3 regions of the Pseudoalteromonas sp. JC3 genome follow, and region 3 is predicted to be linked to each of the others. Evidence: predicted binding sites of a transcription regulator. Region 3 holds the regulator's gene; each other region holds the start of a gene.
The links. Region 3 encodes LexA, which represses DNA repair genes until DNA is damaged. Its sites were predicted from a motif close to TACTGTATNNNNATACAGTA; they were not measured.
Positions count from the first base shown of each region.

Region 1: a site for LexA is predicted at 5,029-5,048, ahead of imuA (translesion DNA synthesis-associated protein ImuA). Genes of this name have one in related genera too.
Region 2: a site for LexA is predicted at 8,019-8,038, ahead of QSH61_RS12350 (YebG family protein). Genes of this name have one in related genera too.

Region 1 is NZ_CP127855.1:2,976,692-2,986,903, reverse strand. It holds gene QSH61_RS12775 (RES family NAD+ phosphorylase) at 1-124, shown strand, start outside; gene QSH61_RS12770 (nucleotidyltransferase domain-containing protein) at 136-885, shown strand; gene QSH61_RS12765 (sulfotransferase family 2 domain-containing protein) at 897-1,532, shown strand; gene idi (isopentenyl-diphosphate Delta-isomerase) at 1,525-2,091, shown strand; gene QSH61_RS12755 (hypothetical protein) at 2,085-3,128, shown strand; gene QSH61_RS12750 (SidE phosphodiesterase domain-containing protein) at 3,303-4,397, shown strand; gene imuA (translesion DNA synthesis-associated protein ImuA) at 5,060-5,746, shown strand; gene QSH61_RS12740 (Y-family DNA polymerase) at 5,749-7,146, shown strand; gene QSH61_RS12735 (error-prone DNA polymerase) at 7,146-10,212, shown strand, end outside.
Region 2 is NZ_CP127855.1:2,889,407-2,899,618, forward strand. It holds gene QSH61_RS12310 (peroxiredoxin) at 80-685, opposite strand; gene fadR (fatty acid metabolism transcriptional regulator FadR) at 1,006-1,719, opposite strand; gene QSH61_RS12320 (hypothetical protein) at 1,888-2,595, opposite strand; gene QSH61_RS24330 (GNAT family N-acetyltransferase) at 2,781-2,918, opposite strand; gene QSH61_RS12325 (winged helix-turn-helix domain-containing protein) at 2,994-4,751, opposite strand; gene QSH61_RS12330 (amidohydrolase family protein) at 4,897-6,396, shown strand; gene dsbB (disulfide bond formation protein DsbB) at 6,595-7,104, shown strand; gene QSH61_RS12340 (DUF6170 family protein) at 7,117-7,422, shown strand; gene QSH61_RS12345 (ComEA family DNA-binding protein) at 7,474-7,782, opposite strand; gene QSH61_RS12350 (YebG family protein) at 8,054-8,368, shown strand; gene QSH61_RS12355 (amino acid aminotransferase) at 8,463-9,653, opposite strand; gene QSH61_RS12360 (GAF domain-containing protein) at 9,833-10,212, opposite strand, start outside.
Region 3 is NZ_CP127855.1:3,990,106-4,000,317, reverse strand. It holds rRNA gene QSH61_RS17465 (23S ribosomal RNA) at 1-46, shown strand, start outside; rRNA gene rrf (5S ribosomal RNA) at 215-328, shown strand; gene lexA (transcriptional repressor LexA) at 1,447-2,061, shown strand; gene coxB (cytochrome c oxidase subunit II) at 2,422-3,564, shown strand; gene ctaD (cytochrome c oxidase subunit I) at 3,564-5,138, shown strand; gene QSH61_RS17440 (cytochrome c oxidase assembly protein) at 5,138-5,716, shown strand; gene QSH61_RS17435 (cytochrome c oxidase subunit 3) at 5,706-6,581, shown strand; gene QSH61_RS24350 (DUF2909 family protein) at 6,487-6,783, opposite strand; gene QSH61_RS17430 (SURF1 family protein) at 6,796-7,524, shown strand; gene QSH61_RS17425 (redox-active disulfide-containing membrane protein) at 7,517-8,008, shown strand; gene QSH61_RS17420 (COX15/CtaA family protein) at 8,018-9,031, shown strand; gene cyoE (heme o synthase) at 9,015-9,914, shown strand; gene QSH61_RS17410 (SCO family protein) at 9,911-10,212, shown strand, end outside.

The DNA of each region.
Region 1 (10,212 bases), 1.0 Mb from region 3:
TAAGGCTAAACAACAAAATAATTCGAAGGTGGTAGAGAATATTGCCATGTTCGGTAGGCCCATACTCGACTCATTGGTCGAAGTGGTAACTATAGAAGCAATAACATCGAGTAACCAACTTTAGGGAAAATGAAGATGGGTTTAGAATTAGTGAATCAAAAATTCGATGCAGAAATCGAAAAACTTAAACAAGACGATGAAGTGCTTGCTGTGATGGGCTACGGCTCATATTTTAAAGGCAGATTTAAATCTGGCAGCGATATTGATTTGATTTTGATACGCGATGGCGAAGATATTTCATATAAAAAGAAAGTGTTTAATGAAGGGTTGGAATTTGAATTTCGTTATGTGACTGAAGATTTCTTACTTGAACTGCTTAGCCGAAGGCATGGTCCTACCATCAAACATATGTTGGAAGCCACTATTGTGTCAGATCCAAACGGCATAGCTGAAAAACTAAAGCAATACGCTATAGATATTACTGCCAAGTCTATTGATGAGACCTTTCCTCATGATGCCAGACGGGAAAAAGCGCTGGTGATTGAAAGCCTGCATCGCAAAATCCATCAGGTTAAAGATCATCCCGGCTTTTTTGAATTTGCTTGTTCAAAACTATTGCTTAATTTGGCTGATGCTTTTATTCGTCTGCATTGTCATTGGGGGCTACAGGGCTTTCGCGAATCAGCAAGACAACTCAAAGCGATAGATCCTAAAGTGCACCAGCAATTTGAATCTGCTATGGCACCTAATCCTCAAGAGCTGAGAATGGAAAACATTGATGCCTTGTATCATTTGGTGATTGATGCTCTTGGCGGTGTGGTGGCAGTGAAAGAGTCGGTGCTGTCTATGGGCGTTGAACAGGTGATCAATACCATTGAAAATTAAGGGATGATGTGATGGCTTTTTTTAAAAGTATAAAGCAACGGCAATTGTTGGTGACCAATAAAAAGGTGATGTATACCAGCTTAACGTGCGCGCAAACTCTTGAAGAGATTGACTTGGCCCAATTTAAGGCGCTGTTCGATGAAGGTTGGCCTATATTGCAACTGGTTAGAAATCCGGTGGATAGGGTCGTTTCTTTTTATAAAGATAAAATTATCGATGCTGGTAGACGTAATGATAATGGCAAAATTCAAATTCAAAATTGCCAATATATGTTGTTGGCCATGATGCAAATGGAACTTAGTTTAGAAACCACAGTAGCCGATATTTTGGCTGGATTGCGGGCGGTGCGTTTTGATGTTTTTGCTTTAAAAATGTTACCTCATTTGTATCCTCATACTAAACACTTAACTCCACAATATGCGATTTTGCCTGAAGAAATTCGAGAGGCTTTGAATGATAACAATTATCGTGTGGTAAAGATGGAAGATAGTGAACAATTGTCCAAGGAGTTGACGCCGCTTGGTGTTGATGTCGGAGTGATACACAATCAATCGAAAGTAAATATTCAAGTTGAGCTTGAGGAGCGTGTGAGTGTGTTTATCAAGAACCTCTATACTCAGGATTATGGAGAATATCAATATGAGTGATATTAATCCTCAGTTACTTTTAGTAGATGAAAATGATCAAGTTATTGGTCATCAGAGTAAATTGGCGGCCCATTTGGGTGAAGGTCAATTACATCGAGCTTACTCGGTGTTTATTTTTAATCGTCAAGGGCAGTTGTTATTGCAACAAAGGGCTGCGCCAAAACCACTTTGGCCGGGAAGTTGGTCTAATTCTTGTTGTTCTCATCCGTCAGTGGGTGTTGCTATTAAAGATTCTGCTCAGTGCCGTGTTCAAATGGAGCTAGGCTTAGAGGCATCAGTGGAATACTTGTATAAGTTCTTGTATCGCGCTAAATATTTGGATGTTGGTCATGAGCATGAGTTGTGTCACGTGTTTTGGGCTATTTGCGATGATTTGCCAAAACCAAATACCGATGAAGTGGCTGCATATCAGTATATTGATATTGATGGTGTCGCCGATTTTATTGCTGCTAATGAACAGCAAGTGACTCCTTGGTTTAAGATGGAATGGGCTTATTTGCAAGTTCATCATCTTGAGGCTATTAAACAACAATTATTCGGTGAGTTATCGCCATGTTAAACACAATTAGACGTGTCATTGGTGAAGTTTATCAATATGATGCGCCGAAAAATGGTTATCAAATAGAGTGGGGAGGAGTTGCTGAGTCTGCACAGTTAACTGTTTTAGTGCCTTGTTTACTTACTAGCGATAGTCTTATTGATTTGTATAAAACGCTTGAAAGTTTGTTTGCAGAAGTCGAGTTGGTGCTAGAAAAGAAAATTTGCTCAGATGTGCAGCTGGTCGTGGCTGCACAATATCATCCTGCTCATCAGCATGAAAGTGATATTTACATTGAATTGTTGCAAGGGTTATTGGCATCGAAGTCGATTGTAGGCCTAACTACATTACTCATTAGTATGGATTATCCAAATAAAATTGATGCGATAAATACTGCTGTGGAATTGGCACGTCAAGCTGGCTCATTGTTTTTCTGTTGGTGTGACGATGATATTAAAGTGTCTTCTGGAAGCTTGGGTATGTTGGTGGACAAAATTAAGTCGGATGATTGCCATCTTGCAGGCTGCCGTAAGGTGTTGATTGAGCAAAAAGGCCAAACCCTATGGAGTAGCATCCGAAATTCACATAATAAGGTTAATAAATATCCGCAAGCATATTTAGCGTTTAAATTAGATAAAATTGATCACCAATTCGATTCTGGGGTTATTAGTGATGATACCTATCTTACATTCGCTAATATTTTTATTGATGCCGAACCTATGAATAAAATTGCTATTGTTGAGCAGGCTGTGGGGGAGTTTCAATCGGGGGCGACACCTTTGTCTAATCTAAAACGCTTGCGTCGTTTGGTTCTGAGCAATTTTATTGTGTTATCTAGAGTGGATGAAAGCTCTGCAAAATACGCATTTAATCAGATTATTTTTAAAGAATTGATGGATAAATCCCATCATAGCACTGCTAAAACTCGTTTGATAAAACGTTGCTTATATGGTTTATATGGGCTGTTTCTAGCCGAGATCACTGTAAGATATTGGTTGAAAAAACCAATTCGGCAAGTTGGGTGGTATGGTCATTCTGGTAAAAGGCGGCCCACTTAAGTTTTATTTGCTATGGATATTATTGTAATGAACGAGAGTCAATCCATTGTGTTATTGGTTATTGTGCTGGTATCGCTATTTATTTTTAGCTGGTGGTATAGGCTGCGAGGCCCTGTTGTCCAAGTCAAACAGAGTCGATTACTTAAACAGCTTACACAGCGTTTAGGTACTCAATTGAATTGGTCGCGACTTGAGTTGCATTTAATTGAGCAGGCTCATCCGCAATTGACAGAACAAATTGGTAATATTAATAAGACTGATTTTGAGCTGTTTTTCCGTCGTACATTCGGCTCTGGCTATTTGTATGAGTTCCATTCAATAGAGCCTGATCGCAATGCAGTGACCGTTACCAGTCGTTATAGCCCTGAACAATTGCAGAAGATGAAACTCTACGCTGAACAAACGGGCAGAGCTAAGACTGAATGGGAGTTTGTTCGAACGTTACTGGATTTGATTAAGTTTCATTTTGGTCGGCCTTATTTGCTAAAACCTAATGACAAAATAAAAGCGTATGGTGTAGAAGTTTTTAGGCCTAATCATCCATTAGATCACGGTATTCGCCAAGGTCGTTTGTCTGGAGATATTATTCGCTTGGTGGGTAAGTACCCTGATGAGTTCCGACAAGATATTGTTCAATTGGTTGCGGCTCAAACAGACCTGTGTAAGTTTATCCGCCAAATGCAATTTACGGGGGCATTTCAGCGCTCGGGACGCGAAAGTGAGGGGAATGTTGCTGAAAACTATCAAGCTTATGCCCGTGCTGATGTTGGCTTTTTTCGTCAGGCTGCACGATATTCAAGTTTATTTGATGATCAACTACAAATAGATGATTTTGCCAACGCTTTGACTGCTGCTTGTGATTATCTTGCTGAGCCTCATGTGATGGGTGATATAATGGCAGCGGCCCATATGTTGGATTTACAAAGAATTGGTTTGTATGGTGAAAAAGATAGCATTATTGCTGCTCAATTACTTAATGCTAATACACAATTAATGCATAATAGTGAGAATAAGGGAGGTACTGGTGGCTCACAAGTAATCAGGGAACTTAGACAGTTAACTGACTGCTACTTGGTTAATAATGGTATTTTGGGTTTTTATCGTTTTGAGAAGAAATGGTATATGCAAAACAATGATTTAGATTTAATGGCGCAAGCTGTGGTATTGGACTATTCAAAACCGTTGCCAGTATATTCACCGAGAACGAAAAAAGTTGGAAAATTGGTAAAAGCTAGTCGTAAAATATTTAAAAGATTGAAAAAATATTAGTCAAAAAACTTACCAAATATTATAAGTGAAAATTTAATTTCGCAGTAAGTATACCCGAATTCAGATAATAATTGATAACTGTAATATTATGCCTTCCAAACTCTGATAAATAAAACTTTACAAAACTCGTGGTCAAATAAAAGTTTTTATTCGGTGTTACGAATTAAATTAAATAAAACCAATGAGTTATGGGTTGTACCTATTAAGCCCGATTAACAATATGAAGTGGGCATGGCCTGTCACGCCGGGGTTGCGGCGGTTCGACGCTTCGATTCGAATCCCGACCACTGGGCTTGCTTGCATTTTCTCTTCTAAGCGAGCTTCCTTTACAAAAATCCAAAAAGCTCATTTACTTTAGCCCTTCCTTTGTCATCGCAATCAAACAGCTCACTTTTCAACATAAGCTTATAATAATGTCGACATAACTTTGCCTGTTGTGGCAAAGTGGCAGGCTCAGTTGGTTAGCTCTTGTCTTAGATAACTAGGCCTAAGACGATTATCTACGCGCCGTACTCATTGCAACTCTCATATCCTCTAAGCAAAACACGATTAACTTAAAGCGTAAACCATGGTTACTTTTTAACTCGTCTCTTTTCTAGCGATCTACTTGCGATCTGTCTTTATTTAAATATACTGTATGTATAAACAGTGTTTGGTGATGTATGGCGAATTATATAGATCTTCTTGAGCGTAAAAACTTGCTTTGGCGTGGGCGTGGAAAGGCCGTGCAGCATGATGTCGTCAGTACTCGCTTTGCTGCACTTGATGATGTGCTGTGTGGTGGTTGGCCGCAACAAGGTGTGATTGGTGTAAAAACTGCAATGGGAATAGGGGAGTTAAGGTTGATATTGCCCCACTTTGCGGATGATAACCGTTTGAAGGTATTAATTAATCCACCAGGACAAATACATGCCGCGGCATTGCATTATTTATCGTTAGACCTGAGTGAATTTATGATATTGCAGCCACCAAGTGAAAAAGAAGCACTGTGGGCTGCGGAGCAGTGTGTAAAAAGTGGTGCGTGTAGTGCGCTTGTACTTTGGCACGAAGCGCTTTCTATTGCCGCTGTAAAGCGTTTGCAGCTAGGTGCACAGACGGGAGGTTGTAGGTTATTTGTTTTACATCAAGCACAGTACGCTCAAACTCTACCATTTACGCTTTCAGTGGCTTTACAAGCACAGCACAGCGGCTTGGATGTGATAGTGAAGAAGCACAAGGGGCACTTGGCACATCGTAGTCTTAAACTAGAAAACCCCCACTATTGGCCAGAGCTTGAAAAGCCAAATCTACCTCATGTTAGCGATAATATAGTTGCATTTACAGGCTATGAGCGGCGTTTAACGAGCTAGTTATGTGGTTATATCTCTATTTTCCTATGCTGCAACTAGAGGGAATGACAAAGCGAACGGTTTCTGGTGATTTTGTTACACCCGTTGTTATTATTGATGGCCGCAAAAACCAGATAGTGCAGCTCAATGATGCAGCGCAGCAGCGAGGTATAAAAATAGGAATGGGCCTTGGGACTGCTTGTGCATTGTGTACACAGCTTCATGTTTTGCCCTACGACGACCTTCTAGAAAGACAGCAGCTATTAGAAATTGCCAATACGCTTTATCAAGTAAGTGCAGATATTGTAATCGATGAACCTAATGGCCTTGTGCTTAAAGTCGATTCTATGCTGTCGCTCTATCATGATTTGCCAAGTTACTGGCAAGTAATATCTGGACAATTAGCGCAACTTGGCAAGAGTTATTATTACGGCATGGGTGAGTCCACAATAATGGCTAAGCTCTTAGCGCGAGAGCATTGCAATGCGCTTATGTTAACGCAGTGCCAAAAGCGTCATTACTTGGGGAAGATAGGATTAACACGTACAAGTCTAGGCAGTCAAGTGATTGAGTTGCTTGCTCGCACCGGAGTTAAAAACGTGGCGCAGTTAGAGCTGTTTTCACTCAGTGAACTGGCCAAACGTTTTGATACTGAACTCGTACATTATGTAGGCTGCTTGTTTGGAAAACTAAAGGAAACCCTTAACTATTACCAACCTGCGGAAACCTTTGAGCTTACTGCACCTTTACTTTACGAAGTCGAAGTAATGGCTTGGTTAGAAAAGCCAATCGAGCATTTGCTATCGCGTTTAGCGTTATTCCTACAGCAACGTAACTTAGTAACTCGAACGCTTTATTTTACCTTAGCACTTCGAGATAAAGAGGCTTTAGAGATCACATTAAACAGCGCGGAGCCTGAATATAAGGCGGCAAATTGGCAGCGCTTGTTAAACCTCAAGCTAGAATCCATAACCTTAGATGCACCCGTACAAAGTGTTTCACTCAAAGCTGATGCACTAGAAGCGCAGCATGCCACAATAAAAGATCTCTTCTCAACGCAGCAAAGTGCGATGTCTGCGCAAGGACTGCGGGCTATTCTATGTGCTAAGCTCGGTGAGCAGGCAGTGCAAGGTTTACAACTTACAGGCGATCCTCGTCCTGAAAAGGCCAGCACTTATAGCCACGAGCCACATTTCACGACACTCAAGAGTAAATTAAGACCTACTATCCTATTTTCGAAGCCACAGCTGTTATGTGAAAGAGTCAATATTATTTCTGGTCCAGAGCGTATCGCTTCGGGGTGGTGGGACGGTGAGCCGGTCCAGCGAGATTATTTTATTGTACAAAATGAACAAGCGCAGCGGTTATGGGTATTTCGAGAGCAAAATAATCATTGGTATATTCATGGAGTATTTAGCTAATGTCTTATGCCGAGCTTTTTTGCCAGAGCAACTTTTCATTTTTGACTGGCGCATCGCGACCAGAAGAGTTGGTCAAACAAGCAGATTTTTTAGGTTATAGCGCAATAGGCATTACTGACGAATGCTCTTTGGCTGGTATTGTCCGTGCTCATGCTTATATTCGAGATCATAAACTCAAGATAAAACTGATAGTTGGGAGTTTACTGAAGTACAACAATATTGAGTTGGTTGCTCTTTGTCCTTGCCAGCTCGCTTATACAGAGTTATGTCGAGTGATCAGTAATGCTCGCCAGCGAATGGAGAAGGGACAATATCAGCTTAGTGAGTGGGATATTATGTCGCTTAAGCATGTCTTATTGTTATGGTTGCCAAAGGGAAACAGTCAAGATGTTCAATCATTGCAATGGCTGTGTAAATATCACCATAATAGAATATGGATTGGCTACCGACGTAACTTGAGTGCAAAAGATGTACATTATTTTACCCATTGTGTAAAACTGTCAAAAGCTTACCAAATACCTATTTGCGCTGTTGGTGGGGTGCTTATGCACTGCTCGTCTAGACTTGCGCTACAGCATACACTGACAGCCATTCGACAGAATCGTGTGATAAGCGAGATCCCTGAGAAAATGATTAGCAATAGCGAGTCGGCACTTAGATCTATCACTAAGCTTAATAAGTTGTTTTCACCTACCTTTCTTGAAGAAAGTGCCAATATCGCGAAGCGATGTGTATTTAATTTAGACTCATTGCATTATCAATATCCTCAGGAGTTAGTGCCTAAAGGTTTTACTCCAATGACTTATTTACGCGCGTTGGTCGAAAAGGGTAAACAAGTTCGCTTTCCTGATGGCGTGCCGCCAGATATAGAAGCCATTATTGATAAAGAGCTAGCGCTTATCGAAGCGCTTGATTATCCGTTTTTCTTTATCACTATTCATGACATTGTGATGTATGCCAAACAGCATCAAATCTTATACCAAGGGCGAGGCTCAGCCGCTAACTCTGTGGTCTGTTATTGCTTAGAGATAACCGCGGTTGACCCTCGGCAAGTGGGTGTATTGTTCGAGCGTTTTATTAGTAAAGAGCGTAATGAGCCACCCGATATAGATGTGGATTTTGAACACCAACGTCGTGAAGAGGTGATCCAATATATCTACAAAAAATATGGTCGTAAACGCGCAGCATTAGCAGCAACGGTGATCACGTATCGTTTAAAAAGTGCCATGCGTGATGTTGGCAAAGCCTTGGGCATTGAAATGGCGCAAATAGAGTACTTTATTAAGCATCTCAACCGCCGTGATAAAGGACTTAACTGGCAGGCCCAATTAGTGGAGTTAGGGTTAGAGCCAAACTCATTAAAAGGTCAGCACTTTATTCAGTTGGTTAATGACATTATGGGGTTTCCAAGGCATTTATCGCAGCATGTTGGTGGTTTTGTTATCTCAGAAAGCCCATTACATGAATTAGTGCCCGTAGAAAATGCAGCTATGCCAGAGCGCACCATTATTCAATGGGATAAAGATGACCTTGAAACCCTTAAGTTACTCAAAGTCGATATCTTGGCCTTGGGTATGCTAAGCGCTATCCGTAAGTGTTTTGGCTATATTGCAGCGCATACGAAGCGAAATCTGGATCTTGCCCAATTGACTCGTATGCAAGACGACCCTTTGGTCTATAAGATGTTGCAAAAAGGGGATAGTGTTGGCGTGTTTCAAGTAGAGTCTCGTGCACAAATGAGTATGTTGCCAAGGCTGAAACCCGCGAATTACTACGACTTAGTGATCCAAATAGCGATTGTACGTCCCGGCCCTATTCAAGGGGATATGGTGCATCCATTTTTAAAGCGACGGGATGGTGAAGAGCAAGTGACTTATCCATCCGAAGCGGTTAAATCGGTATTAGAGAGGACAATGGGGGTTCCTATTTTCCAAGAACAAGTGATAAAACTGGCTATGGTTGCTGCTGGGTTCACTGGAGGAGAAGCGGATAGCCTACGCCGAGCCATGGCGTCATGGAAAAAAACCGGGGAGCTAATGCAGTTTAGAGAAAAGCTTATTCGAGGCATGCTGGATCGGGGCTATGAAGCACAATTTGCTGAGCGGATTTTTGAGCAGATCTGCGGCTTTGGTGAATATGGTTTTCCTGAAAGTCACTCAGCTTCTTTTGCAGTGCTGGCTTATGCCTCTGCGTGGTTGAAATACTACTACCCCGCAATGTTTTATACCGCTCTACTCAATAGCTTTCCAATGGGGTTTTATTCGGCTTCACAGCTGTTGCAAGATGCATCAAGGCATGAGGTTAGCATTTTACCTATCTGTGTTAACCAGTCCGATTACGAACATCAAGTCGTACAAGAGCCAAGACAAGCAACGTTTGCGATCCGCTTAGGACTTCGGCTTATAAAAGGGTTAAGTGAAGAAGAAGCACTGCAATTATTACAATGCAGACCTCAAGAGGGGTTTGGGAATATCGTGCAGTTACAGCAAGCTGGTATTACTAACAGCACTATTGAAAAGCTGATTTCCGCGGATGCTTTACATCACTTTGTAGATAGCCGTTATGCGGCTAGGTGGTCACTTGCAGATCAAAGTAAAACCTTGCCACTATTCAGCGATATTGAAGAGAAAGAGTCGCAATATAGTCACTTTAGCGCCACAGAGTTTGAAAACTTACAGGAAGATTACAATAGCACTAAGGTTTCTTTACGCACTCACCCAATCAAGCAACTTGAGCAAAAAAAGCTTATACACCGAACGGTTAAGGCCAATGAACTGCTTTATCGACCGCATAAATCGTTAGTAACAGTGATAGGGCTGGTGACAGGAAAGCAAGCCCCGGGTACCGCAAAAGGCGTGACCTTTTTTACTTTAGAAGATGAAACAGGCAACATCAATGTAATTGTGTGGTCTGGTACTGCTCGAGCACAAAAGCAAGCCTATATGGGCGCACAGCTATTAGAAATAAAGGGTATAGTAGAGAAAGAGGGTGAAGTGGTACATGTTATTGCTGGTAGGTTAATCGATAGAAGTGAATTACTAGCAGCGATGACAATTAAGGCTCGCG
Region 2 (10,212 bases), 1.1 Mb from region 3:
TATCAGTAGCCATTAAAAAACCCGCCAATTGGCGGGTTTCTTTTTGATATCAGCGAGATATCACAAAGTCGACACTAAATTATAGTGCGCCTTCGTTTTCAGATAGGAACTTAGCAACACCTTCAGGGCTTGCATCCATACCTGCTTTACCTTCAGTCCAACCAGCTGGACATACTTCACCGTGCTCTTCGTGGAATGCTAGTGCATCAACCATGCGAAGCATTTCGTCGATGTTACGGCCTAGTGGTAGGTCGTTAACTACTTGGTGACGTACATTACCTTCAGCATCGATTAGGAAAGAACCACGGAAAGCAACACCAGCTTCTGGGTGCTCAACGTCGTATGCTTGACAGATTTCGTGCTTAACATCAGCGATTAGATCGTATTTAACTTGACCGATACCGCCTTCGTTTACTGGAGTGTTACGCCATGCGTTGTGTGAGAATTGAGAATCGATAGAAACACCGATCACTTCAACACCACGCTTTTGGAACTCTTCGTAACGCTTGTCGAACGCGATTAGCTCTGAAGGACAAACAAACGTGAAGTCTAGTGGGTAAAAGAAAACAACCGCTTTTTTACCTTTAATACGCTCGTGCAGGTTGTAGCTATCTACGATCTCACCGTTACCTAGTACTGCTGCTGCTGTAAAGTCTGGTGCCTTGCGGCCTACTAATACACCCATTTTTATCTCCAATAGTTAGGTTTATTTCCAATCTTATTTGGTATCTCGTGTCGAGACCAAAATATCTTGTTCATAATATTGTGGCGTGCTTATGAAAAAACAACCCTAGCTAAATTCATAACCAAAGTCTCTTTGTCATTCTCACCGCCAAAAACTGCGCCTAGTGTATTTGGCAAGCGCCATAATTAACAATCGAATTTACCGATAGCACCAATCTATAAATTCGATGAGACAAAAATGCCTCCGCTCAAAATGCCATTCGGAGATCAAAAAAGGCTTCACGAAGAAGCCTTTTTAAAATGTCTATCACTCAGTGGACATTAGTCCATGATATTTTCAGGCATATCACCGCGGATCTGCTGCCAAATTTCACCCGATTGGTGACCATACTTACGCATCAATGAAATAGCACCATCGTGTTCTTGATTTTCTGCCAGTTTGGTTAAATCTGCATAGAACTGTCTCGCCAGTCCTCGTGTTCTTGAATCAGAAAAGTAATGGCAACCAATTTTTGAGTATAAACCTCTGAAGCCATTTAAAATAAGCACATAAATTTTGTTTTGCCCAGCACCTGCCAGCTCATGGTGAACTTGGTAGTCATAATCGGCAAACGCTTCTGCGGTGTCTTCTAGCTCTTCATGCTTAGACAAAATATCGATAACACGCTGCGGATTGAATTTTATCGCCGCACGCGTATAGATAGCACTAATATTGGTACGCGCAGACAGCAGCTGATCGGTCAACTCAGGCATCTTATCTTCATCAAGACGCGCTAAAGTTTCTAATATATTAAGCCCTGACGTTTCCCAAAAGTTATTCACCCGGGTTGGCTTACCATGTTGGATAGTCAACCAGCCATCACGAGCTAGCCTTTGTAATACTTCGCGCAGTGTTGTTCTTGTTACACCAATGAGTTCAGAAAGCTCACGCTCAGCAGGTAGAATGGATCCCGGAGGGAATTCGCCGTTCCAAATTGACTCAACAATATATTCTTCAGCAAATCCAGCTGGGCTCTTGGCTTTGAAAATTCTCATCTCACACCACTTTATTATTACATCAATGCCTTGATTGGCAGGTTGTGCTTGTTAATCCACTGATTGTACCAGATGAAGCTCAACTAACAAGCTACAAATCACCCTAGCTGAAAATAGCCATGTTTAATGCAGATGAGATTGTTACGCGGTGTGAGACTTAGAACTCACTTAAGGCGATATAGACTTGGCCATAACAGGCTCATCTTCGCTCAACACTGAGCTGTTAATGTAAACAAATTGCTCCTCATCAGACCATCCTGCCTCTGCTTTCATTTTGTATAACTCAAATGCTTCGTAGTACGGATCGGTATCGTATTCGTTTTCTACCATCGCCCATGCTATCCAATGCGAAACGGTATAATCGCAACCTGCCAATTGGTATAGCGGCTCACTTAAAAAGAAAAGTGCTTCGTAACCTTCTCCACCACAGTGTTTCTTGATAATTTCAGACAGTGCATCATCTAAATGTATGGTGGGTGGATCCGCATTTTTAAACACTTCACACCTTAGCGTTTCACTGCCTCGATAAACACGACATTTCTCAGTGGAAGACTTTTCTCTATTTAACTCAATAAGTGCTTGATCGCCGAATGCTTGAAGCACAATCTCTATATTTTCATTGAGTTGATTTAGCTTGCTTAAGAGTGTTTCATCATCAGTATCTGTAGATTGCGGACACACTTTTCTGACTTCTTTCACTCTTTTAAGTATTCGCTTGCCATTTGGAAATATTGAAAAGCAGGCTTCGAGCTTTTCATCATCTAGTTTCCATATGTCGAAATGAAGAGCATAATCCTCCCTGATATCAGGCATTGAGTCAGTCGACTCTCCTAATACTTCTCTCCACTTCCTTTGCCAATGTTGTTGATTGCTCATATTGTTTTATGTTTATTACGCCGCAACAGCGGTAAATTATAGTGAAGTATTTTTGTATAGAAAGGCGGAGCTAACACAAAAATGCGTAACAGCGCTTTGCCCGCTAATTGCAATGTGATGCACACTGATTGCTCGTGAGAGAGGTAAGTATATGATCTTCCCATTTACCGGCAATTTTAAGGTACTCATGCGCCAACCCTTCTTTTACAAAAACCCAAACGGTTTAGTAATTTTTCTGACCCCAAATTATAAGCCATGTAGTTTGCCATTATGCGATGAAGTTTTAATGTGTGAAAAGCATAATCAATAGCAGTATTGCACATATTGAAAACACCAAAAAAATTCGCTCCCTATTTTTAAATCACATAGCGAACTTTATACCTGAGTAACCAAACGTATTAGAGCTCGTTTTGTCTGCTTTCAAGCTTATTCAGCCATGCTTGTTTAAATTCGTGGTCTGATGTCAAAGCGAGATAAAGATCCGTAGCAAAAAAACTATCATTGTAGTCGGGTAACCAACCTGTGTTGAGCAGCTGCGTTAGCGCTTGTTTCGTTTCTGCTACGTCATTGTTAAGTGCAAACCAGTAAGGAGATAACGCTGCATCTAGCTGATTTCCTTGGTTAAGGTATTGTGCCAACAACTGTGTTACTCGCTTAAGCTTGCTTTGTTCACCTGTACGTTTCAGCATCAGGGCATAAGTAAGGTATTGCCCTACATTACCTGCCTCTGGCAATTTAAGCGCCGCGATATCAGCAAAATGCTGTTCAAAAAGTGTTAGCGCAGGTTGTATTCTCTGCTGTGCAAGTAAAGCAAGAATATAAGGCATCACATAATGATTACCCTTTGAGTCGAGCTCGTATCGCTGTTTTAAGAGTTCTTCGGCCTTTTCGAAATCGCCTTGTCGCCATGCGATCCCAGATTCAACATAGAGTCTAAATGCTGTAGAAATTGAACCTAAATTTGCGGCTTGCTGATATTTTTCCTCAGCTTCTTCTGCTCGCCCTAAACTCAATAACACCAATATGTGGCTCAACTGCTGCGCGGGGTACAATTTACTATGACTGATGTGATTGTTGCGGTACCACAGCAAATATTGGCTTGCTCTATTCTGGTTAAGCGGATAAAAGTCTAGCGCATAGAGCGGATTGTTCTTGGTGTGAGGGGCTACGGCAACGCTACGATCAAAATATTTTCGAGCGAGTACTAACTCTCTAAAATTCAAATAGGCATAGGCTAACCCTCGGATAATAACCGCATCGTTTGGTGCTAACTGATACGCTTGTTTATGCGCAGCAATTGCATCGGATATTTTGTGTTGGTCCCGAAGAAATCGACCGTACCAATGCCATAGGCGAGCATGCTTGGTTGAGAGCTCAAATCCGCGCTTAAAATAATTCTGTGCTTGCTCAATTTCATTCTCCATCACCGCAAAGCGTGCAAGAGAGGTTATCACTTCAATATTTGTATCATCTAAGATCCGTGCTTTTTCTAACAATGGCCGACATAAAGCAAGCGATTCATACTCTGACACCGCGCCATATACGCTTAGCCCCATAAAGACATTGCACAAGCCACTAAGTGCCTCGACATTATCACTTTGTTTAGATAACACTTGTTGATAAATCGTTTTCGCTCGCGCTAACTCTTCCACCGCTGTACTTTGGGATAGGTGTGTGGCAAGAGTGATCTCATCAAAGTACGGGTTGTTTTGTGTCTTGTGCTTTTGATCAGTTTGAATATAAAAAGCAAAAAAAGCGATGAGAGCGAGCAACGTAATGATGACACCAAGCAGCCAAATTCGCTTTTTGCTCACAGGCATCACAGCCGCTTTATGCTCTCTAAGCGCAATGTTTGGATGAATGCGGTAGCCTTGAGCTGATATTCTTTCTATGTATTCTTCGTGTTGCGGATCTGTGTTTAAAATCTTTCTTAACTGCGCAACAGCTTGATAGACCGAATTGTCAGACACCACCTTCGGGTGCCAAACTAACTCGACGAGGGTATCAATACTCAGAGGCTCAGGTTTCGCATCGACCAGCACCAACAGTAATTTCATCACTTTTGGGGTGACGGTATATTCACGGCCAGTCGGATACTCCACAATCTGGTTCAATTTAGGCACGACAAGCCAATTTCCCAAAAGCAAATTTTTCAACCCACGAACACCTTACATTATTGATTGTTATAGTTTTAATTAAATTAAGAAAAATTTCAGAGTTAATTTATATGAAAATTAAAACACAAAGTACCTCGCCAGTTATGCTCGAAGGCATCTAATACGACACTAACTGGTTTTCATTATGAAAAAACAAACATTAATATTTGCGGCCTGTTGCGCCCTGTCTTCTCATGCATTATTTGCAGCAGTGGACCTTCGTATCGACAATGCTACCATTTTAAATCCTATTGATAAGCACCAAGTCAATATCATTTCCAATCATTGGCTCGCCATCCAAGATGGCAAAATTATACAAGTCTCTGACTCAAGTCAAAAACCGGATGCAGCACAGGTCATTGATGCTCATGGTCAATACCTCATACCAGGGTTAACCGATAGCCATGTCCACCTAAAAACAATGCCGGGATTGCTTAACACTTCCCCTAAAGCTCGCCAAATGCAGGCAGCATTTTTACAACGGCAAGGCGCTAATTATCTTTACTATGGCGTCACGCAAGTTATTGACCCGTCAAACACTGCAACCGGCATGACCGAATTTACAGCAAATGGCCCCGCACCCGACGCCTACTTTTGTGGCGCGATGCCGGTTTACCAAGGGTATAATGCTGAAGGCCTTAGTTACTCAAAGCTACATCAACATAAACCCTACTTTGCTGCACAACACGGCGATCCTGCTTATGAGCTGACGCCATCTCAAGCACACGCTCACCAAGGAGCTCAGCCCTTGACGCGAATGAAATCTGACGGTGCAACTTGTGCCAAACTGTACTTTGAAGATGGCTTTGGAGAAAACAGTGCTATACCGCTTATTAACCAAGAAACTGCTAAACAATTAGTCGAGTCCGCAAACTCATTGAAGTTACCCGTAATGGCACATGCGAATGCCGTTGATATGCAACAACTTGCTGTAGATGCCAATATCAACGTTATGGCGCATGGACTTTGGAACTGGTTATCGCCAAATACAGCCCCTAGCGAAAGCGAACTGCCAACCAATGTAAAAGCTGTGCTGGATACCATCATCGAAAAAGGCATCGCATATCAAGCCACATTAAATGTGATGAATGCTCTGGCGAAAGTGACTGACAACACTTTTACCTTCTCCTCTGAATATCGTACCGTATTACCTCCGTTTCAAATTGCTTGGTATCAAAGTGAACCTGGTCGCTGGTTTTCTCGAGAAATGGGTCAAGGCTGGGGTGAAATAAGTAATCAACAAAAGGTCGCTAAACTTGAGCAAGTTTTCTCACAAGGGCAACGAGCACTAAATTATCTATATAAAAATGGCGCAACCTTGCTGCTTGGCTCAGATACGCCACCCGCACCAACTTATGTCTCGCAACCTGGCTTATCGACTTATCAAGAATTAACGATGATGGATCAAGCCGGAGTAGGCCTCGTTAGCTTGCTATCTGCTGCTACCATTAATAATGCGAAAGCATTTGCAATAGACAACCAGTACGGCAGTATCGCAGCTGGAAAAGTGGCAAATCTATTACTTTTAAATAGTAACCCTTTGCAGTCAGTCGCGGCTTATAACGATATTGAATATGTTATCTTACATGGCTCCGCCTTTGAGCGTGCGACTTTTCATATCGATGCCCTCGAGAAAAGTGAATGAGTAAATACGTTAGAATAGAAATGCTGATAATGTCGGTCTCACTTCAATTGACTTAATCAAGTGGTCTGTTTTGATATTTTCGAACTTCTGCAGGTAACAAGAGTCGAAAAATCGTTGCAAAGATAGCGCACACTGCGAAGTAAGGTTGCTCTAACGCGGCCAGATAAAGCATAATAAAACAAAAAGGGTTTCTCTATAATGAAGATTTCATCTTTTCATCTCTCTAGGCAATCTTGGGGATTGCTAGCACTATCCGCTGCTATTTTTGAAGCCGCTGCACTGTATTTCCAATACGGTATGGGTTTAGAGCCCTGTATTATGTGCATCTATCAGCGTTTTGCTATGTTGGGGTTATTAGCAGCTGGTTTAATCGGTATGACTTCTCCTCGCTCATTCGCGCTGCGTAGTCTGGCATTTGTTTCGTGGGGTGTAGGCAGTATTTGGGGTTATTTTATCGCCCGTGAACATATCAGTATGCAAACCACAACGGATCCATTTGCTTTTACCTGTGACTTTGTACCAAACTTTCCTGCGTTTATGCCGCTGCATGAATGGCTACCAAGCTTTTTTGCTGCAACAGGTGACTGCGGCAACATAGATTGGTCTTTTGCAGGATTATCTATGCCTGGATGGATGGAAATTATCTTTGCATTTTATAGTGTTGCATTTATTCTTTTCTTATTTTTCCACGTTACCAAAAGAAGTTGAGATATCACATTCATGCATTTTAGGTTAAGCCAAATTGAGCAACTGAGAGCGTTTAAATTACGTGACAAGCAGATGATCTTACGTCTTGCACTTAGCCACCTTGATGCAAAAACAAAGGTCGTGTTAAGAATAGCCAAGTTGCTACTGCTCACACCATTTTTTGCCTCATTGGTCGTATTTGAAGGCTGGCTGTTATTACCTGTCTTATTGGTAGCAGGACTAATTTATCCGCTACTGACCACACCACTGGAAATACAGTTTGGCAAACCCAAGTTAGCTCAGGCAATCGCTGAGTTTAACGCCTCGAATAAGCCCTAATCTTTAATTTACCTGTGTGCGAGCAGCTAAGCTCGCACACAATAACTACGACTAGACTCTAATTTTCCCCTCCAGTTTTGCCAATATTCCTTTCCCAATTCCTTTTACTTCCAGCAACTCCGTTGTTGTTTTAAAGCGCCCCATTTTCTTGCGGTACTCTACGATGGCTTCAGCTTTACGAATACCAATCCCTGGTAAACTTGAAAGCGCCGAAGCGTCAGCAGAATTAATATCGAGTACAGCACTTTGCTGCTGTGTTTGAAAGACTGACTTTGCTTGCTCCGCAGGTTTTGCGAGCACGCTTGAACAGCTTAAACCTAACGCCAATAAAATAGAAAGTATGGTGGGTTTATTGAACATATATACACTCCTTGTGCGTAAAAAGTATCCAAAGCTTTTTGCATTCCTCTCAATGGATGATTGCAGCAAGCTTTTTAAATAAAGATTGGAATATTGACTTTGTCAAAAAACATTCATTCTTTCAAAAATCAAAATAAACATTAAGCTTTTGTTTTTAATGAATTTAATTAATTCTACTTCACTCAACAGCACTTGAAAAATTTTCAAAATAACTTGCTTAATCACTCGATTCGATTTACTGTATAAAAAAACAGTGACTAGGGGAATAACCATGGCCGTTATCATCAAATATGTTGTTGAAAGAAATGGAGTCGAGCGTATGACTTTCACGTCTAAAAAAGAAGCTGATGCTTATGATAAGATGCTAGATGTAGCTGAAGCATTGGAAGACATGCTAACGAAAGTTGACGTGCCGCTAAGTGAACAACAAGTTGAATCCCTAGCGCTTGAAATTGCAAAACAAAAAGATGACTTTGTGTCTGTGTTAAAAGGTGGCAAAGTAGCACCAAAGGCCAATACCAAAAACAAATCTGAAAACGAAAAAGCGTCAGATCCAGATAAAGTGACCAAAATTAAGCAAGCCTAAATGATAATAACCACTTACTTCAGTGGGTGGTTTAGGCTGAAAATAAAAAACCGCATGTTCTGCGGTTTTTTATTTTGTGCTGTGTAGCGTGGTATTATTTAATCACGCTTGCCACTGCGTCAGCAAAGTAGTCAATATTGTCTTTGCTTACGCCAGCTACGTTAACGCGGCTAGAGCCTACCATATAGATAGCATATTCAGTGCGTAGTCTGTCAATTTGCTCTTTATTAATACCCAAGAAAGAGAACATACCGTGCTGACGGTCAATGAACGAGAAGTCTTGCTCAACACCTTTTGCAGCTAGGCTTTCTTTGATCAACGTACGTAGACCATTGATACGACCGCGCATTTCGTCAAGTTCGTCGTACCACATTTGCGTAAGTTCAGTACTGCTTAGAATGGTATTTACAATATCAGCACCGTGTGCTGGCGGCATTGAATAGATACTACGAACCACACTAAGTAATACTGAGTTTGAAACATCAGCAGTTGCACTGTCTTTTGCAATGATTGAACACGCACCGATACGCTCGCGGTATAAACCAAAGTTTTTAGAGCAAGATGAACAGATGATCATTTCATCAACTGTATCCGCAACCGTTCTAAGGCCTTGTGCATCTTCTTCAAGGCTAGTACCAAAGCCTTGGTATGCAATATCAATTAATGGCGTAAAGCCTTGCTCTTTTGCAAGTTCAGCAACCACTTTCCATTGCGCTTGATTTAAGTCCATACCACTTGGGTTATGACAACATGCATGAAGTAGTACTACATCACCTTTAGGTACTTGCTTCAGCGCATTGATCATCTCATCAAACAACAACCCTTTGTTTTCGTAGTCGTAGTAAGGATACTCTTTAACTGTTAGACCAGCTGCTTCAAATAGGCTGATGTGGTTTGCCCAAGTTGGAGTCGTAACCCAAACAGTTGCATTGGTGTTGCAACGTTTAATAAATTCGGCAGCAACACGTAATGCGCCAGTACCACCAGGTGCTTGCGCCGTACGTACGCGATTTGCCAATAATGTACTATGCTCTCCAAGTAACAGTGTTTCCATCTTTTGACAGAAGTCTAAATTACCAGCCAAACCAATATAAGATTTTGTCGTTTCGTTTTCTAAACGAAACGCTTCCGCTTTTTTAACCGCTTTAAGTACCGGCGTGTTTCCCTGCTCGTCCTTATAAACACCTACACCAAGGTCAATTTTGTTTGGGTTAGTGTCCTGTTTATAAGCGGCCATCAGGCCTAAAATAGGATCTGTTGGAAGTGGTTTTAGCTCTGAGAACATGGCTTATCTCTTTTATTTTAATTAATGCAAACTCGAGCGGCTGACGCCCGATTCCAGTAGACTTGATGGTAACATAGAGACTTGCATCTCAGTTACCATATTTATCTAGAATTTTATTCATTTTTGTAAACTTGGCAGCACCACAAAGGCGTCAAGTTTACAGCCGGACATTCCGATAATTATTTGGGTAAATATTCAGGGATTCTCGTACATGCTGCTGCAAGCAATGCTAAAATTTCTTCGTTGAAAAATGACTCAGAAAACGCTTCTGCATCAAGAATTCCAATACAATTTTGAGCATCATCGAATAATGGCATACAGGTTTCTGCTTTCACCTTTGGATCGCAAGTGTAGTACTCTCCACCACTGGCGACATATTGAGGGATGTCATTAATCACTCGAGCTTTAGCACTTAATACCGTTTGAATATTATTTGACGTAGCGGCAAAAGCCTCCGTTATTGGGAATAGCGGTCTACTCGGCGCGCCAGAGTACGCTAATTTGAGAAGTTGTTTCCCTTCATTTGTCGCTCTTGCTTGGTATATGCCAAACCAATCAA
Region 3 (10,212 bases):
GAGGCATTAAGCTAACTCGTACTAATTACCCGAGAGGCTTAACCATACAACGCCAAAGTGGTTTACTAGAATTGTTCCAGACAATTCCTAGCATGACCTCCATCCATGGAGGCCTTAGCTAACAGAAGTTAATAGACTAAAGTAGACAAAAGAATTTAATAGCTTTTTCCCAGATTTACATTGATGAAGGAGACTTCATTGATGAACAGAATTTCCTGGTGACTATAGCGTTTTGGACCCACCTGACCCCATGCCGAACTCAGAAGTGAAACAAAACAGCGTCGATGATAGTGTGGATTACCCATGTGAAAGTAGAACATCGCCAGGGCCAAATAAGAGAAACCCGTTGCAGCAATGCGACGGGTTTTTTGCTGTTTGGGGTAAAGTACTTCCATGTAGCATCTCCCCTTCGCGCGTCCTTGCGCTCACTTCCTCGAACTGCGAAGCGGTGCTTCGGTTTCTCGTCACCCAAACTCAGAAGTGAAACAAAACAGCCGAAGGGTCGGCCCCGGTCAATGATAGTGTGGATCACCCATGTGACTCTCTATTTAAAAAATGAGAACATCCTACTTCGTAGCGAGCCAGGGCTAAATAAGAGGTTGATGAAAAGCGTTCATCCATGAACTTCATCGACATTCGAACATCCATGTACATCAAAACTCGTTGCAGCAATGCGACGGGTTTTTTGCTATGTGTGATTTGAAAATTTCGCGAGGTAAACTCGCTCCTACTCCCACTCCCACCACAGTATCAGCACAGTACAACATTGTGGGAGGTGGTTTACCCGCCGAGGGGTTGCAATGAAGTTCTGGAAAAAACCTCGCGAGGTGAACTCGCTCCTACCACAGTATAGGCACAGTGCAACATGGTGGGAGGTGGTTCACCCACCGATGGCTTGCAATGAAGTTCCGGCAAAAAAACCATGCACATAAAAACCCGTTACAGTAATGCGACGGGTTTTTTGCTGTTTGGGGTATAGAGATTTGAGATATAGAAACCCTCACAAGCCAATCAACACATCGCGAGATAAACTCGCTCCCACAACATGAGCCTGCTGCCATAAAGTAAGCCATTCTGGTAGGAGGCGGTTTACCCGCCGATGGCTTGCAATGAAGTTCCAGCAAAAAACCATGTACATCAAAACCCGTTGCAGTAATGCGAAGGGTTTTTTGCTGTTTGGGATATAGAAAACCTCGCGAGATAAACTCACTCTTACCACAGTATCAGCACAGTGCAAAATGGTAGGAGGTGATTTATCAGCCCTAAAACTTAATAATCCTTATTTCGTAGAGTCGTAGGTTATGCTCTGAAGCTTCTTGTTTAATGCTGATCTAATTAATGCTATCAATAAATACACTTAAAATATGGCGAAGAAAGAAACATTTGCGATTTTTTTTGAGCTGTATATACTTACAGTAAATAAACCACTGTATGGAATACCAGTTAATGCGTCCTCTAACAAAACGACAAGAACAAATCTTTGAATTAATAAAAGTATTCATAAAAGATACAGGCATGCCTCCAACTCGTGCTGAAATAGCTGATGCTTTGGGTTTTAAGAGTGCAAATGCAGCGGAAGAGCACCTGAAAGCGCTTGCGAAAAAGGGAGTTATCGAAATGGTCCCAGGCGCAAGCCGAGGGATTCGACTTGTAGAGGATGAATCAGAACAACTTGGTTTGCCTATTATTGGTCGTGTTGCTGCTGGTGAGCCTATTTTGGCAGAGCAACATGTAGAAAGCCACTGTAATGTAGATGCTAGTTTTTTTAAACCTAATGCTGATTACCTTTTGAGAGTTAATGGTATGAGCATGAAGGATATTGGTATTATAGATGGTGACCTATTGGCTGTTCACAGAACTCAAGTGGCAGAAAATGGGCAAGTGATAGTTGCTCGTGTAGAAGAAGATGTGACTGTTAAACGCCTTGAAAAGAAAGGAAAGAAAGTTTTTTTACATGCTGAGAATGAAGAATTTAAAGCGATTGAAGTAGATCTAGAACATCAAAATTTCTCCATTGAAGGGTTAGCTGTCGGTGTTATCCGAAGTGCAGACTGGATGTAGTTTATGAGAGCGAGCGTAGCGTTAAATATAAAGTTGCGCTTGCTTTAACTATATTTTGTTTAGAAAGTAATAATTAACTTTTCTAACTGTGTGAAAGTTAGATAATTATAGTGACTTTAATCATTTAGTAATATTTTTAGTTTTCTGATCTTTATACACTATTTTTCATCATTCTTCGTTTTACTCCCTATAGTCCCCAGTTTTGATTCTAAAGTCGGTCTTCTCGAAAATCTTGCAATTTGTTTGTTTTTTGACTAATTGGTTAATAGTCGTGCAGTAAGTCTATGTACAAATAGACAATATGACAGTCATCCAATAATAACAAGAGACAACCACGAGTTGTCTTGAAGGAGACGTCAAATGAAAATTTGTCGATTAGTTGTAGCATTCATCGCGGTGCTAATCGCCATGCCCTCACTTGCTAACAGCGCTTATAATATGAGGCAAGGTGTTACAGACATTAGTCATCAAGTGTATGAGCTTCACATGACCATATTTCTAATATGTTGTGTCATTGGAGTGATTGTATTTGGGATTATGTTTTGGGCGCTTATAAAACACAGAAAGTCAAAAGGCGTCGTTGCGGCGCAATTTCATGAAAGCACCAAAGTGGAAATACTTTGGACTGCAATTCCCTTCCTGATACTCATTGGTATGGCAATACCAGCCACAAAAACGCTTATTGCTATGGAAGACACGAGTAAAGCTGATCTGACCATTAAGGTCACAGGCTCTCAGTGGAAATGGCACTATGAGTATATGGGGCATGATGTTGAGTTCTATTCTTTGCTCTCTACTTCGAAAGATGAAATTAGTGATCTTAAAGAAAAAAATGAAAATTACCTGCTTGAAGTTGATAAGCATTTAGTTATTCCTACAGATAGGAAAGTCCGCTTTTTGATGACCTCGGATGATGTCATCCATTCTTGGTGGGTGCCTGATTTTGCGGTGAAGAAGGATGCCAATCCGGGATTTATAAATGAGGCATGGGCAAAGGTAAACGATGAGGGAATTTATAGAGGCCAATGTGCTGAATTATGTGGCAAAGATCATGGCTTTATGCCAATCGTCGTCGAGGCCGTAAGTCCTGATAAATTTGATAGTTGGCTTAACGATGCTAAAGCTGAAAAAGCAAAAGCAGAGGCGGAGTCACAGGCAGTTGCGCAACAAACTCTTTCGAAAGAAGAGTTAATGGAGGTTGGGGAACAAACTTACATGGCTTATTGCGCAGCTTGCCATCAACCAACTGGGCTTGGGCTACCAGGAGTCTTCCCTGCAATGAAAGGAAGTAAAGTCGTCACTGGAGATATTAAAGCTCATATAGATATTCTACTTTTAGGCCGCCCAGGAACTGCGATGCAATCTTTCGCAAAGCAATTAACAATTAAGCAGATCGCGGGGGTGATCACCTATAAAAGAAATAGCTGGGGTAATGACACTGGCGATGTTATTCAGCCAAGCCAAATACAGCGTGAGATAGATACACTAGAGGAGGGTAAGTAATGAGTGCCATCGTAGACGAACATTCACACCATACAGCTCCCAAAGGCTTAAAGCGCTGGCTGTTTACCACCAATCATAAAGACATTGGAACACTGTATTTATTGTTCTCACTAACCATGTTTTTAATTGGCGGTGCTATGGCGATGGTGATCCGAGCCGAGCTTTTCCAACCTGGGTTACAGCTTGTAGATCCGCATTTTTTTAATCAAATGACGACAGTGCATGGACTAATAATGGTATTTGGCGCAGTAATGCCCGCATTTACAGGTCTTGCCAACTGGATGATCCCAATGATGATTGGTGCTCCTGATATGGCGTTACCGAGAATGAATAACTGGAGTTTTTGGATACTACCCTTTGCATTTGCAATTTTACTGATGTCATTATTTTTGGAAGGCGGCGGGCCTGCTTTCGGTTGGACTTTTTATGCGCCACTATCTACAACGTACAGCAATGACAATACTGCATTTTTTGTTTTTGCTGTTCATATAATGGGCATTAGCTCTATTATGGGTGCTATCAACGTTATCGTGACCATCGTCAATCTTAGAGCTCCAGGTATGACATGGATGAAGTTGCCTTTATTTGTCTGGACCTGGTTGATAACTGCATTTCTTCTGATAGCTGTTATGCCGGTACTTGCAGGCGCCGTAACTATGGTGCTGACCGACAAGTTCTTTGGAACGAGCTTTTTTGATGCAGCAGGTGGTGGTGATCCTGTTATGTTCCAGCATATATTCTGGTTTTTTGGTCATCCTGAAGTGTACATCATGATATTACCTGCCTTCGGCATAATCTCTACGATAGTACCGACATTTTCAAGAAAGAAACTGTTTGGCTATGCATCAATGGTTTATGCAACCGCTTCAATTGCACTGCTGTCGTTCGTCGTTTGGGCTCATCATATGTTTACAACGGGTATGCCTTTAGCTGGTGAGTTGTTTTTTATGTATGCAACTATGCTCATTTCAGTGCCTACTGGCGTTAAGGTTTTTAATTGGGTAGCTACAATGTGGCGAGGTGCTATTAGTTTTGAGGTGCCGATGCTTTTTGCTATTGCATTCATCGTACTTTTCACAATTGGTGGATTTTCCGGTTTGATGTTAGCGATTACTCCCGCCGATTTCCAATATCACGATACCTACTTCGTTGTCGCGCATTTCCATTACGTGTTAGTTACGGGAGCTGTGTTCTCAATAATGGCCGCCGCATATTATTGGTTACCAAAGTGGACGGGGCACATGTTTGATATCAAATTGGCTAAATTTCACTTTTGGCTCTCCTTGGTTAGTGTGAACGTATTGTTCTTCCCAATGCACTTTGTTGGTCTTGCTGGCATGCCAAGGCGGATCCCTGACTATGCTCTACAGTTCGCTGATTTCAACGCGATCATTAGTATCGGAGGGTTTGCATTCGGTCTTTCTCAACTGTTGTTTGTTGCAGTGGTTTATAAATGTATAAAAGGTGGAGAGCAGGCCTCCGGGAAAGTATGGGATGGGGCAGAGGGATTAGAGTGGCAAGTACCATCTCCGGCTCCTTATCATACCTTTTCAACGCCACCGGAGATTAAGTAATGCAACATGGCCGCCTGCTTAAGAAGCTTATTTTGTTGACGCTAGGTATGTTTGCTTTTGCCTTTGCACTGGTTCCTCTATATGACGTTTTTTGTGATGTCACAGGCCTAAATGGTAAGCCATCCATGGAAATCGCAAAGCAGAGCGAGTCAATTGCACAAAGTCGACAAGTAGATGTGAGCTTCACAACGCATAGTCAAAGCCAGGCGCCATTTAAGGTCGATGCAGTCGAGCATTCGGTTAGTGTTCAACCCGGTAAGCTAACCGATGTCAAATTTATTGCAAAAAACTTGAGTGATAGTGAGCGTGTGTTGCAAGCGATCCCTTCAGTGTCCCCGGGGAAAGCTGCAAAGTATTTACACAAAATGGCCTGCTTTTGTTTTGATCAGCAATCAATGAAAGGCAAAGAAGAAGTTGAGTTTGTCTTGAGGTTTTATGTAGATACGGAGCTACCAAGTGATGTTGAGGAACTCACGCTTTCATATACGTTGTTTGATATTACAGAGCGAGTTAGCAAACAAGACAGTGATGGACTGAATATGCTAGTTGCTCGAGAGGAGTTCAAATATGAACCATGAACAAGAAAAATATTACGTGCCTGAGCAAAGTCCATGGCCAATCGTCGGGGCTTTTGCACTTTTCTTTATCGCTGTTGGCGCTGGCTTAACGATTATTCAACTTAAATCAACCAGTAATAGTGGAGTAATGCTACTGCTCGTGGGTATTGCTGTGCTGATCTATATGATTTTTGGTTGGTTCAGGAATGTGATCCAAGAATCTCAAAATGGGTTATATTCTGCCCAAATGGATCGTTCGTTCAAGCAAGGAATGGGATGGTTTATCTTTTCCGAGGTTATGTTTTTTGCTGCTTTTTTTGGTGCACTTTTCTATGCACGAATGATAGCTGTGCCGTGGTTAGGCGGTGCAAGTAATAATGCCAGTACCAATGAGGTTTTATGGCCTCAATTTGAAGCTGTATGGCCATTGCTCACAACTCCAGATGGAACTGTCACTCAAGCTATGGGTTGGCAGGGACTTCCACTGATCAATACGATTATTCTATTAGCATCATCAGTAACCCTTAGCTTTGCTCATGTAGCTTTAGAAAAAGAGCAACGGGCGAAAGTAAAGGCGTTCTTGGGATTAACAGTACTACTTGGCGTCGCATTCTTAACCTTGCAAGTGGAAGAGTATATTCACGCTTACCAAGATCTGGGGTTAACTCTCCAGTCGGGGGTTTACGGTAATACATTCTTTTTACTGACAGGATTTCATGGCTTTCATGTCACTCTTGGCGCGATTATTCTTTTCGTTATATGGATCAGGGTGTTGAAGGGCCACTTTACCGCTAAGAACCACTTTGCTTTTCAAGCTGGGGCTTGGTATTGGCATTTTGTTGATGTTGTTTGGTTGTGCCTGTTTGTATTTGTTTATGTGTTGTAACAACGGGTGAAGAGTGTAGTTTTATAAAGCCAAATTGAGCAGCAAGACAGATTAGAAGTACTACAGCTATTGATGCATAAACTCTTTGTTGCAATAGCCTCGCCATCGACTCTTGTTGCTCTGACTTGAGCATGACTAGCATAGCTCTAAATAGATTTAGAAAAACGAGTAGTAGCAGTACAACAATAATAATTTTAATCATAAGGGGTGTCCGATGGATTTAGGTGCACTTTTTAAAGGTAGATCAAAACCCCCCATATTGGCAGCATTAATAGTTGTTCTTTTATGTGGCTCGCTCTCTTATTGGCAGTGGCAAAGAGCACAGCAAAAACATGTGTTGCAGCATAAAGTTGAGATTGAAAAATCGCTAGGCGTAGCTAATGAGCAGCAAGTAACATCCCAGCAGCTAACGCAATATGTTAATGCTGAAGTGTCGATTACAGGGAATTTTGTAGGCGATGCGGTTTGGTATTTAGATAATCAAGTCGTGAAAGGCCGAGTCGGTTTTGATGTAATTGGCATTATTAAAATTTCCGAAACTGATGAGTATCTAGCTGTGAATTTGGGTTTTGTGCCACAGCAAGCTAGTCGCGTGCCTACCGTTTTCTCTCTTCCAAGTGGTACCGTTTCTCTACCTGTCTATATCAAATCTAGTGCTAGTAAGCGGTTCACCTTAGCTAAGTCTGCGGCAGAGGAGGCAACAAAACAATCTGTGATCCAATATATTGATGTTGATTACTTATCTGCGGAGTCAGGTAAACCTCTTTTACCTCTAATTGCCTACATGACTAAAAACAGATTTGCCGGGACTGAGCCCCATTATCAACCGGTAGTAATGTCACCGCAAAAACATGAAGCTTATGCTTTACAGTGGTTGCTTATTGCCTTGGCTGCGGTAGTAATTGGCTGGAAACTTTCAAAAAAGGAGAATAAAAATGTCTAAAAGTGCGGCATGGTTTATAGGGCTGTTCGTATTCCCCTTACTGTTGGCATTTGTTGCCCTGAAGGTCGGCTGGATACCACATAGCACGACTAATCACGGTGAATTTTTAAGCCAGGAGGTTCGCCAATCAGAGCTGGTTTTAGATACTGAGTGGAGTATCGTTTACCAGCGACCAAAACAGTGTAATAAGCAATGTTCTTTACTACTAGATAGCTTACCTAATTTGTATTTAGCGCTGGGGAAAAACCAACAGAAAGTATCGCTTGTGGTATTACAAGAGCGAAATGAAAAAGGTATTGAGTACGCTACTTCTTTGCCGATATACCTCAACCAGTTAGACGAAAATTATCTCTATTTGGTTGATAAAACAGGGTTATTTGTACTCAAGTATGCACCAGTAGCAAGCTTAGAAGAAATGCGAAATGTGCAAAAAGGGCTACTGAGTGATTTGAAGAAATTATTGAATTACTCTCGTTCAAGTTAGGAGGTAAATATGTCCAAGGTAAAAATAAAAATCGCAATATTTGCCTGTTTCGTCGCAATAACTGTAGTGACACTTGGCGCCTTCACACGTTTAAGTGATGCGGGACTTGGGTGTCCAGATTGGCCTGGGTGTTACGGCTTTTTAACAGTACCAAATGAGACTCATGAACTATCTGCGGCTAAAGACAATTTTCCACATTTAGAAGTGGAAGCAGAAAAAGCTTGGATTGAAATGATCCATCGCTATTTTGCCAGCTTCCTCGGGTTACTTATTTTGGCACTTGCATGCATAAGGCTGTTCAAAAAGCAAAATACAGAAAGCCCTAACCGTCACTACTATCTACTGCTATTGCTTGTGTTATTTCAAGGGGCACTCGGGATGTGGACCGTGACGATGAATTTACAGCCAGTCATTGTGATGGGTCATTTACTAGGTGGGTTTTGTATTCTTGCATTGCTGGTGTTACTGGTTCTAAGGCTGAAATACACCACTATTACTGCTAGTGTAACTAAGCCTACCTATCGCTTATGTTATGTGGCTCTTGGTGTGTTGATTATACAAATTGCGCTTGGTGGGTGGCTTGCCGCCAATTATGCTGCTCCACATTGTACAGGGTTGCCGCTATGTGACAATCTTCAGCTTTTCTCTTGGCAGAGCTTATTTACGCTTCCTGAAGCTTCAGCGACTTATGAGTTTGGTGTTTTACCATTCGAATCTAGAGTATCTATTCACTTTATCCATCGGATATGGGCAGTTATTACCGTTTTAACGCTACTTGCTGCATGTTGGCCACTCCTTAGAGCTGGTCAAAACCACTTACTCCGACATTCAGCGCTTGTCGTTTTAGCTTTAGTTTCTATACAAGTTTTGGTGGGGGGGGCAATCGTACACTTCCAATTTCCTCTGTTGTTGACCTTATTCCATAACTTCATGGCAGCAATGGTGTTATTAGCAATGGTGAAATTGTGTTTCTTTATCAGCTTGGCGCAAAAAGTAGGAGTAAAACATGCTTCAATTAACTAGTTTTTCAGAGCTTCAAAAAGCAACTACTTTATTCAAAGCCTACTTTGGCATGTGTAAGTTCAAAGTAGTATGTATGTTGGTTATTACCGCTTGGGTCGGGATGATGTTAGCACCACAAAGTGATAAAACATTATTGGCACAATTAATGAGTTTGTTTGGCATTGGTTTGCTTTCGAGTAGTGCTGCAGCTGTAAATCATATCGTGGATAGAGAAATAGATAAAAAGATGGCGCGAACACGAAACCGACCGTTAGCGACAGACTCTGTTTCTGTATCATCAGCTTTAATCTTTGCGATAGGCCTCGCAATTTCTGGGTATGCTCTATTAACTATTTTCGCCAATCAGTTATGTGCGCTACTTACCTTAGCCGCGCTATTCGGTTATGCCGTGATTTATACGTTATTGTTAAAACGCGCAACACCTCAAAACATAGTAATTGGGGGGTTAGCAGGAGCGATGCCACCCCTGTTAGGTTGGGTCAGTGAGACTGGTCAGCTTGGTGCAGAGCCTTGGTTGTTAGTAATGATCATTTTTGCTTGGACACCTCCCCACTTTTGGGCATTAGCTATTGCTCGTAAACGAGACTACGAAAAAGCCGAAGTCCCCATGTTACCAGTAACGCATGGAAACGAATTTACAAAACTCTGTGTGCTATTTTATACCATCATTTTGACTTTAGTCTGTTTGCTCCCTTATCTAGTGGGAATGTCTGGTTGGATCTACTTGTTGGTCTCTGGTATGGCAAATGTCGCTTTTATTTACAAAGCGACAAAGCTTATGAGAACAAATAGTTTAGAGTATGCTATGAGGGTATTTTATTTCTCTATCTGGCATCTTTTGATAGTGTTCATTGCACTTTTTGTGGATAAAGCATTTATATGAAAAAATTTCTGTTAATTATCTCTATGTTAACTTTGTTTGGTTGTGGGCCTGCACCAGATGTGTCGGAAAAAGTGGTTTGGTACCCAAAGCCTAAGGACGTTAAAGCGTTTGAATTAAGGGATCAACACGGTGCGATAGTCTCAAACCAAGACTTTACCGATAAATGGAATTTGCTATTTTTGGGTTACACGAGTTGTCCCGACGTGTGTCCTATGACGCTGTTGAAATTAACTCACGTATATCAATCTGTAAAAAATAAAGGTGACTTACAAGTATGGTTTGTATCGGTCGATCCCAA